One region of the Mesobacillus sp. LC4 genome, then DNA from elsewhere that is predicted to be linked to it. Evidence: riboswitches for the same ligand, from Rfam matches in the RefSeq annotation. Region 1 holds a riboswitch; each other region holds the start of a gene.
What was found. Region 1 has a riboswitch for cobalamin ahead of AB5I83_RS18825 (acyl-CoA thioesterase). Riboswitches for the same ligand answer to the same signal wherever they lie in the genome.

Region 1 (3,281 bases):
AATACCAGTCCCCGCGTTTTTCTACTTGCTCCATAAAAAGATCCGGGAGGCAGAGGCCTGTGAATAAATCATGTGTCCGCTGGCGCTCGTCCCCATTGTTCAGCTTTGCGTCCAGGAATGGGAATATGTCTTTATGCCACACATCCAGGTAGACAGCGATTGCACCCTGGCGCTGCCCCAATTGATCGACCGAAACCGCTGTGTTATTCAGCTGCTTCATCCATGGAATGACACCTGAACTGATCCCTTTAAAGCCCTTGATATCACTGCCGCGGCTCCTGATTTTTCCGAGATAGACACCAATGCCTCCTCCGTTCTTGCTTAAGGTAGAAATGTCCGTGTTGGAATCATAGATGCTCCTTAAATCATCAGCCACCGTATCGATAAAGCAGCTCGACAGCTGGCCATAGCTTTTGCCAGCATTGGCGAGCGTTGGAGTCGCCACAGTCATATAGAGGTTTGAAAGCGCCCAGTAAGCTTCCTTCACTAGTTGAAGCCGCTTTTCTTTCGGCTCTTCCGCCAGCAGGGTCATGGCGATGATCATGAACCGCTCCTGCGGCAGTTCAGCCACATCGCCTGTATGCGTGCGCGCCAGGTACCTTTCCGCCATCGTTAAGAGGCCTATATATGTAAATAGTTCGTCTCTCTCGGGCTCAATGACTCTTTCAAGAAAATCGATTTCTTCCCGTGAATAAGATTCAATGATTTTACCATCATAGATTCCTATTTCTATCAACCTATTGATCAATTCATAGAACGATCCGTAACCAGCTGCTCCTCTAAAGCCTGAACTAAGCTTGTACAATCTCTTCTGGTAAAGCCGTGCTGCAACATAGGTCCAATCTGGCTCATTCCGATCAATTCGTTCGACTGCGTTCAGAATCACCATGGTCTCGACCTGGTCATCTGTCATATTTTTTACCCGAAGAGCCTGGTCCATTTTTTCTTTGAAATCTGAAAAATCCAGCAGTGGGAATGATTGTTCCATTTCCTCGATCTGCTTCACGGCTCTATCCTCTTTTACTTGATTGCTCATTCACGATTCCTCCAACTTGATTACTTTTCCTCATTTCCAGCCTATGCTTCCTTCTCATATCGGCCGTGTTGAACAGCTCCCATTCCTCTGCATTCTCCGGAATCACCCTTGCGACTGGAACCGGAGTGCCATTTTCATCCTTAGCGACCATGGTCAGAATCGAGGTGGTCGTCAAAGTCTTCTTGCAGGTTTTCAAGTTTTCGCTTTCCACCTTCACGAATACTTCCATTGATGTTCTGCCTGTCGAAATCACCATTGCTTCCAGGGTCAAGATATCGCCTACTACTGCGGAAGAGAGAAAGTTAACCGAGTCGATCGAGGCCGTGACGACAGCTGTTCTGCTGTGTTTCATTGCCGCAATCGCGGCGATTTCATCAATATAGGATAGTACCGTTCCGCCAAAAATCGTTCCGAGATGGTTTGTGTCCGGAGGCAAAACAAGCACATTCTGAAAAGTCCTCGACACATTTGTTGATAATCCTTCCATTCCTGACCTCCTGTTTGTAAAAATACTCCCTGAAAAATGAGAAAAACCCATCTCGAAAGATGGGTTAAAGTTAACGTTGATGTCATGAACGCTCATATGAAACTAAAAAACAGCATGAGCCTGTCAATTGATCCCCGTAATACCTTCCCAATTCCCGAAGAAGATAACACGAATAAATATGGCAGGTCTCCTGACTTGTGCTTCACCCTACTTTGAGGCCTTCCCATCTATTTGTTAGACAGTGGTTCTTCCTCATTTCGTCAGCACTTACAGTTGCGGGAACAGTTCTGGATTCTCACCAGATTCCCTATTAAGTCTTATTCAGACACCATATTTACCGGTATATTCAATATTTAGTTATGAAACTACTTATCTAACACAATATATCGTGTTATGAAATGATAGTATATCATCTTTCATTCTTTTTCAACTATTTTTCATCGAAGCTTAATCCACGACAATGTATGTTGCTTTGACAGGTCCGTGCACTCCGACTATCAGGTTCATTTCGATGTCGGCACTGTTGCTTGGGCCGGTGATGAAACTGACATAGGAAGGGACGTCTTCGCCGCTGGCCTGTGCCTCGTGGATGTGTCTGGCTGCCTGAGTCATCCGTGGCACGAGGGTGCTTTTCGGAATGATGGCAATGAATGTTCGCGGCAGCAGACTGATCGATCGCCCATTGTCTTTCGTATTGAACAATGTCACAGTGCCAGACTCGGCAAGCGTGATGTCGCTGAACACAAGCCCTACATCCGCTCGTTCCGCAATCTTTTGATTTTCCTTGCCAAGCGCTGGATTCCACACATGGACATCCACACTGTCTCCCTGTTCTTCGAAACACTTCGTGATCCCATACTCCTGATGGCGGACATCATTGGATGTGACAATCGCCTTGCCTTCATAGGCCTGAAGCGTTTCGTTCAAAACTTCCGTCAGGCCGGCACGGTCTGTCCTTTTAAAAGTGGTATGGATGACCTGGCAATGTTTTTCAAGCACTTCAACCAATTCGTCCTGGCTCATACCTTTGAACACTTCATCCTGAGGAGTAACGCTCCATTGCGGCCGCTCGACTCCTTCTGTCCGCCGCTCCCGGCCTAGTCTGGACGCCAGTTTATCTAAAAAGGCTTCTCGATTCTGGATGTTCATTTGGATTCACCGTCCTTCTGTCTTTGCTTGAACCACGAACGGAACGACTGTCCCTGTGGAGCATAAAAATCACGGACTTCGGTCCACGCCTTCAGTGGCCCTGGCCCGTTTTCAATCATTCCATCTTTCGTCCATGGCCCAAGTGCCGGCTTGGCCATTTTCGCACTCATATTATAAACCGACGGATTAGAAGCCCAAGCGGAAAAACCTTTCATCATCAACTTTTCTGCCGTTGGGGTCATATTTTTTTCCACAATGATCTGTCGGTGGCGGATCAGATGCTCATGCAGTGGAATTTTAACAGGGCAGGCTTCCGTACAGGCTGCACACAAGGTCGATGCATATGGAAGCTCTTTATGATCCTCATAACCTTCCAGCAGCGGTGTGATCACAGCACCGATTGGCCCCGGATAAATTGAGTTGTATGCATGCCCGCCGATATGACGGTAAACCGGACACGCGTTGATGCAGGCCGCACAGCGAATGCAATGCAGAGCCGACTGAAACTCGGTTCCAAGGATCTTGGAGCGTCCGTTGTCGACAATCACCAAATGGAATTCCTCAGGACTGTCCACTTCCTGCTCAAGGCCAGCACCCGTAATCGCCGTG
Region 2 (3,281 bases), on a different contig from region 1:
CCAACAAACCAATCAAAGATGACAGCAAGTGTCAGGGCGATAAGGTGGTTCAGAATCATATCTTCACCCTTTTCTTGCTGTTCCTGATTGCATCTACTGTACATTCATGTACTCCTTTGCCAATAGTCCGCCCAAGAGGAGTGATCGTACCGGCGTATTCCAGCTTTTGTCCTTGCTGGGTCGAGGCAACCATGATGCTGTCAGTAGATGTACCCGTTGCCACCGTACCAGACAGTTTGTCCCTTATTTCCAGATCGTGCAGCGCCTTTGTCTTCGCTTCAGTTGCTGTCATTATACTCTGGATGAACGCTTCCTCCGTCAGTACTCCGTTGACGAAGATCCAAGTGTTGATGGTTCCTGGTGACATGTCATAGGAATAATACTCGCTGCTTTTCGATGCGTCCACCGCATTGCCGGTACCTGCCGTCACAACGATAAATATAGAGAACCCTTCTTCCTGATAGTGCTTAAAACAAACATCCTCCAGCATCACAGCAGTCATCATCCCGACCGTTAGTTCAGGATCGAATCCCTGTTCCTGCAAATAATGGATCATTTCTTCCCGATGGTCACTGCAATCATAGTTCTTGTCCACATGCCGGTTCAAAAAGCTGCGGTGCCATCCTGTTCCCGCCCCGACAACTCCAGAAGACATTGTTCTTAATGGAATCGGAGAATTCAGGGAGATGAATTCTTCTCTCATTTGGAGATTGCTTTCTCCTATTTCCACTGATATTGCATCATTTGGGCTAGCCGCAGGAAACAAACTTGTTTCCTGCAATGCTCCCTTAGTATGAGACTTAGTTTTAATGCTTGTACGCAAGATATGAGAACTCATCTTATTATTTAAAAACATCCGGGTAAACCGCTTTTGCAAGCTCTTCTACTCCTTCTGTCAGCCTCGGGCCCGTTCTTGTCACCTTATCGGAATGAACATCGATGACACGGTTTTCCTTGACCGCCGTAATCTTGTCCCATCCTTCACGGCTTGTAACATTTTTCACCGGCTCAGGTGTATAGTAACCGTGCGTCGTGATAATCACCTCAGGATTGCTTTTAATGATGGCCTCTGAATCCAGCTTAGGCCATCCCTCTTCTGTAACAGTGTTTTCTGCATGAATGATCTGCAGCATTTCATCAATAAAGGTATTTTTTCCAGCAGCATAAACTTCAGGCGCCGGCGAGACCTCAACGAATACCGACTTTCTGTCCTCTTCTTTTATTTCCTGTGCCTTTGTCTTGATCTCTTCTATTTTTTTCTTCATGTCTGCGATCATAGCATCAGCTTTTTCCTTTTTGCCTGACGCTGTACCAATCATGCTGATTGATTCATATACTTCATCGAACGTTTTCGCATCATTCACGACCAGCACTGTAATTCCAGTGTCTTTAAGCTGCTGAAGTCCTGCTTCAGACGAATGTGCACTAGAAGCATGGGCAAGAACCAAGTCAGGCTTCATAGAAATGATTTTCTCGAGATTGAACTCCATGCCGCCAATCTTCTCTTTCTCCGCCACTTCTTCAGGGAAATTATCAAAATCAGAAACTCCGACAATCTGTTCTTCCAGACCCAATCCATAGGCAATTTCCGTATTGCTCGGAATCAGGGAAACTATTTTTTCCGGTTTCGATTCTATGGTCACTTCCTGCCCTGTTCCATCCTTAATGCTGACAGGGAACTTCACTTCTGCCTGCTGAACCGTTTCAGTGTTCTTTGTCTCCTTTGCATTTGACTGTTCAGCATTGCTGCCACATCCAGCCAGAGCACCAATTGTTAACATGAAAGCAAATAATAAGGCATTTAACTTTTTCATCTTTCATTCCTCCGATTTTTCTCTGAATACATTTTTTTACAGACCCTCAGGCTTGCCTGTTCGTTGTAAAACAATATGAAACTTCCTATGAAACTAAAAAAACACCTCCATTTTACTCATGGAGATGTTTGTGTCGGTTCTTCTAATAAACAGCCAGAATCGTTCCCAAACACCTCCTATCCTCGTAGGTTGTGGCGCGAAGAATCGGGCAGGTCTCCTGGCTTCTGGTCATCGCAATCAAGCGCCTTCCCATACAAAAAGTACAGTGGCATCAAGCTTGAAGCTCCCAGTTACAGTGGCGGGACCGCGTTGGAATTTCACCAACTTCCCTATTAAGTCTCTAAACTACTTTTCGTTTAGAAGACACCAGATTCTTTATGTATTAAATTTTCGCTGATTCCAATTATACATAAATAATGTCGTTATGAGTAACAATTTGTATAATTTAGCAAAAATTTTTTCCTGAATGATAATTTTATGATTCTATTCTTTTTCTAAAAAGAAGGAAATCTTTTTAGGAAATAGTATTGAAAAACAGACAGGACTTTTTTTATATAAGCATCTTCTTGAATTTTGTTACTGCTTATCCAGATTTTGAAAAACCTCATGCCTATCCACTCCTCGGTTGATTCTTCGTTTACAGTCAGACTAGCTCGAGTCGTGTGTAACCGTTATGGCCTGCCCCCTATATTTTTCTTAATAGATACAAATACAGGGCGACCACTGGTGCTAAAATTAGCCCTGATGTCACGATGGAAAGGCCTAATCCGAATTTGAGAGCTACAAATCCAATAATCGGTCCGCTCAATATTTGTCCGAGGGCATCAATCTGGCCGTAAGTGGAAAGCACTGTTGCCCGCACTTTTGACTCAATATTTTCATTAAGCCACGCTCTGTATATTGGGCCATTGGTGATCCGCAAAATATAGAATGTCAGGTAGGCAGAGAAAGCCATGGTGAAATTTCCAGCCAGTCCAAAGCCGATGATGCTCAGTACCATTGCCAAGTTGATGGCAATCAATAGCCATACCTTCTGCAGTTTCCCCGTCTTCTCAAGTTTCCTCTTTATGTATTCGACCGCAATAATGCTCGTTACCATGGCAATCCCGTTGATGATACCCACCCAGACGACCGGTTTGATATTGACATCAGGCAAGCCGACCTCCAATAAGTGGGCGATCCACAAACGGTCAAGACCCTCGCTGAACAGACCGTAAAAGAACACAATACCGGTCATGACCATCAAAAATTGTTTTTTCCTAATCGACTGGAGACCCGATTTAAAAGTATGAATCATTTGACGGAACGAATCACGATCCTCTGAAGGTGCCGGCTGAAATGCCGTTTCAGGCATGAACAGGATCATAAATACCGCCAGCACCAGAAATAACGCTCCCCCAATGATCATCGGCAAATTGATCATTACCGTACCGATGAGAACGCTGACGATGATAGCAAGCAGTGCAC
Region 3 (3,281 bases), on a different contig from region 1:
TGTCCCGGATACGGCAACCGCTGAACCTGTTAAAAGTGAACCAGAAAGCAAAATCAGCAGCTTGCGGCGCTCAACATTGACACCTAGATGCTGTGCGCGCTCCTCACCAAACGACATGGCATTCAGTTCTCTTGTGTTGGCAAGCAAAATCACCAATCCGATTATAAAGAAAGGAAAAATAATCTTAATGTATTCCCAGCCGCGCATCGACACGCTGCCCAAAAGCCAGCCGATGATTTGCCTCAGCTCTTCGCCGGAGAGCGCAATCATCAAAGAAATGAAAGAACCTAGAAATGAACTTAAGATAATACCGGTTAGAATGATCGTCTCCACCCTGAGCAGCCTGTCGACTTTCCGGGCAAAAAATAGCACAAATAAGACGGTCGCAAAAGCGAATAAAATGCTCAGCACCGGCAAGGTGAAGGCACCAATCAGCGGCAGTGAAATGCCAAAAAACAGCGTGACAACCGCACCGATGGAAGCACCTGATGAAATCCCAAGCGTGTAGGGATCTGCCAGCGGATTGCGCAGCAGGCCCTGGAAGGCAGCACCGGCAATAGCCAGCGATGCGCCTACAAGCCCTGCCAGCAATACACGCGGCAGCCTGATTTCCATGACGATACTTGCATACATCGGGTCGATTTCCTGTCCCTGTAAGCGGAAAATCTCAGCACCCATAATCTCAATAATAGCGGGCACAGGGATGGAAACCGTTCCGATGGAGATGCCAAGCAGCATCGAGATGATCAAGAACGCTGCCGCAAATAGATAGGCAATTCCCTTATTATTTAAAAACGTCCGGGTAAATGGTTTTCGCAAGCTCCTCTGCTCCTTCAGCGAGCCTTGGACCTGAACGGGTAACGAGGTCGGAGTGAACATCATATACCCGCTGGTCCTTGACCGCTTTTACATTATTCCAGCCCTGCCGCGCAAGAACCTGCTCATCTGCATTTTCGGTATAATATCCATAGGTTGTCACAATGACATCCGGATTACGCTCGATGATGGCTTCCGGGTCAACCTTCGCCCAGCCATCCAGATCGCCAGCAGCATTCTTAGCGCCGATCAACTCCAGCATTTCATTGATAAATGTACTCTTGCCAGCAGTGTAGATTTCCGGCGCTGGTGAAACCTCGACAAATACAGCTTTCTGCTCTTCAGGTTTAATTGCTTCTGCTTTCTTCTTCAGTTCCGCAAAACTATTTTTCATATTCTCAATAAGTTCATCTGCCTTATCTGTCTCGCCGATGGCCTGGCCAATCATCTCGATTGATCGATATACCTCTTCAAATGACTGAGCATCATTCACGACGACAACAGCTATCCCCGCATCCTTCAACTGCTGAAGGCCCTCTTTCGCGGTATCCGCAGTTGAACCAGGTGCAAGGACGAGGTCCGGCTTAAGGGAAATCATCTTCTCAATATTGAACTCCATGCCTCCGACTTTTTCCTTTGCCATTGCATCTTCTGGATAATTGTCGAAATCGGTGACACCTACAATCGCGTCTCCGCTTTCAAGTGCATAAACGATTTCCGTATTGCTCGGCATGAGGGAAATGATTTTTTCAGGCTTTTCTTCAATGACAACTTCTTCATCAAGCGCATCTTTTACCGTGACCGGATATCCAGTCTTCTGCTCCTGCGCGGTTTGTTCGCTTTCCTTCTTTTCTGGCTGTGCTTCCGTGCCGCAGCCTGCCAAGATCATGGCTGCTGCCATCATCAACATCAATAACTTCTTCATTCGCTTCTCCTCCAATTTTCCAATCAGCTTTGTCAAATCAGACTGTTGATTTCCGTCACTACAATCAACAGAATGTTAAAATCGTGCAAACATTCACCAAAGCCTTTAATAAATAAAAAAACATCTCCACCTAAAGGGGAGATGTCCGAGTAAGCAAATGTTTTTATCATCATAAAATACATAGAGCCAGCCGGCACCTCCCTATCCTCGTAGGTTTGCTTGTGCGATGGACAGGCAGGTCTCCTGGCTCATGGTCAATGCTCGCTGCGCCTTCCCATACATTTGTACAGTGGCATTTACAGCTTGCTCCCATTTACAGTGGCGGGACCGCGTTGGACTTTCACCAACTTCCCTATTAAGTCTTATGATAAAAAGACACCTGTTCATTTGATATGTAATTTTCCGCTAAGTCCCATTATACACGATTGCCAAAAATTGCTCCAAAAAAATATCTTTTTCGACTTATTGAGCAAGCAAGCTCCATTCTTTAGCTTTTTTATCGAAGATGATCCTGCCATCCGGATTGCTGGTGCTGGCTTCTTTATATTCATCATGCATATCATCCATGTTGGCAAAATCACCGATGATCCAGATTGGAATTTCAATTCTGTTACGGCTTTGTTGGATGTTTTTCAGCGAAAATACGGCCCCTTCTTTGAGGGCTGGCGTCAATGATTTCAGGATTTCCTTGTTGACAGAAGGATAGGATTTCTTTTTCCGGATCCCGAGCAGTGTTTTTTCCGGCTTCATTTCCCCTAGTTTGCCTGACAGGACAAGGCCAAGCATTCGGAAAAAATCATTGAGATTGCGGTAATAGGTTTTATTGAACCAGCCATCTTCAGTGGAGAGGAACACAAAACGGTTATTAAGCTGATTATAAAAAGGCAGTTTCAAATGATGTTTGATATGCCCGAGATAAAGAAGCTCAGCAATCTCTTGGGCCGACAGCACATTCAGTGCTTCTACTTCCTCAAAATCGATCCAGCAAAAATCCCCGTATGCATGGACATTGGCTCCAACCAATTTTTCGACGCTGTCTTCAGATACATACTCAAATAAAGTATGTCTGTTGAACTCACCATCCTCATAGCGATGCTTCAACAGCAGCAGATGGTTGAGTGAATCAGACAATGACCTGGCGAATTCATGAAATTCGACCCCATGTGAGAGCACATACTGGTCCCGTTCGTTCATATGGACATATAGTAAATCCCTGCTATAAGGATGGTTCTTTTTCAAAGACAAAACCTCCTGGAAAAATTCTCAGCTGCAAATGGCCAGCGGGCTCCGTACAAATAACACTTCTTCCATTCTAACAAAAATGGCAGAAAATATCTTATTCTGACTCTTCAAAAACATAATTATTATCGACCTTTTCCGCAAAAAGAATCCAACCTGGACCAGAAACTATCATGTCTATTAAATCGTCTAATAGGTACAGGAATATGTTACCTTGGCAGGGATTGTAAGAATCATCCTTTTACGCTAGCATAAAATGGTAAGACCGCTGATCAGTGAGCAGGACAGCTAACTGAAAGCG

Region 2: another riboswitch for cobalamin. It lies ahead of AB5I83_RS20375 (ABC transporter substrate-binding protein); the one in region 1 lies ahead of AB5I83_RS18825 (acyl-CoA thioesterase).
Region 3: another riboswitch for cobalamin. It lies ahead of AB5I83_RS22070 (ABC transporter substrate-binding protein); the one in region 1 lies ahead of AB5I83_RS18825 (acyl-CoA thioesterase).

Annotation. Positions count from the first base shown of each region.
Region 1 is NZ_JBGCUB010000006.1:211,576-214,856, forward strand. Features, by position in the region: gene AB5I83_RS18820 (ribonucleoside-diphosphate reductase subunit alpha) at 1-1,036, opposite strand, end outside; gene AB5I83_RS18825 (acyl-CoA thioesterase) at 1,011-1,523, opposite strand; cobalamin riboswitch at 1,687-1,871, opposite strand; gene AB5I83_RS18830 (LutC/YkgG family protein) at 1,971-2,672, opposite strand; gene AB5I83_RS18835 (LutB/LldF family L-lactate oxidation iron-sulfur protein) at 2,669-3,281, opposite strand, start outside.
Region 2 is NZ_JBGCUB010000008.1:119,426-122,706, reverse strand. Features, by position in the region: gene cbiB (adenosylcobinamide-phosphate synthase CbiB) at 1-59, opposite strand, end outside; gene AB5I83_RS20380 (adenosylcobinamide amidohydrolase) at 56-877, opposite strand; gene AB5I83_RS20375 (ABC transporter substrate-binding protein) at 843-1,814, opposite strand; cobalamin riboswitch at 2,005-2,200, opposite strand; gene AB5I83_RS20370 (MFS transporter) at 2,500-3,281, opposite strand, start outside.
Region 3 is NZ_JBGCUB010000012.1:31,107-34,387, forward strand. Features, by position in the region: gene AB5I83_RS22065 (FecCD family ABC transporter permease) at 1-819, opposite strand, end outside; gene AB5I83_RS22070 (ABC transporter substrate-binding protein) at 785-1,741, opposite strand; cobalamin riboswitch at 1,958-2,139, opposite strand; gene AB5I83_RS22075 (hypothetical protein) at 2,204-2,980, opposite strand.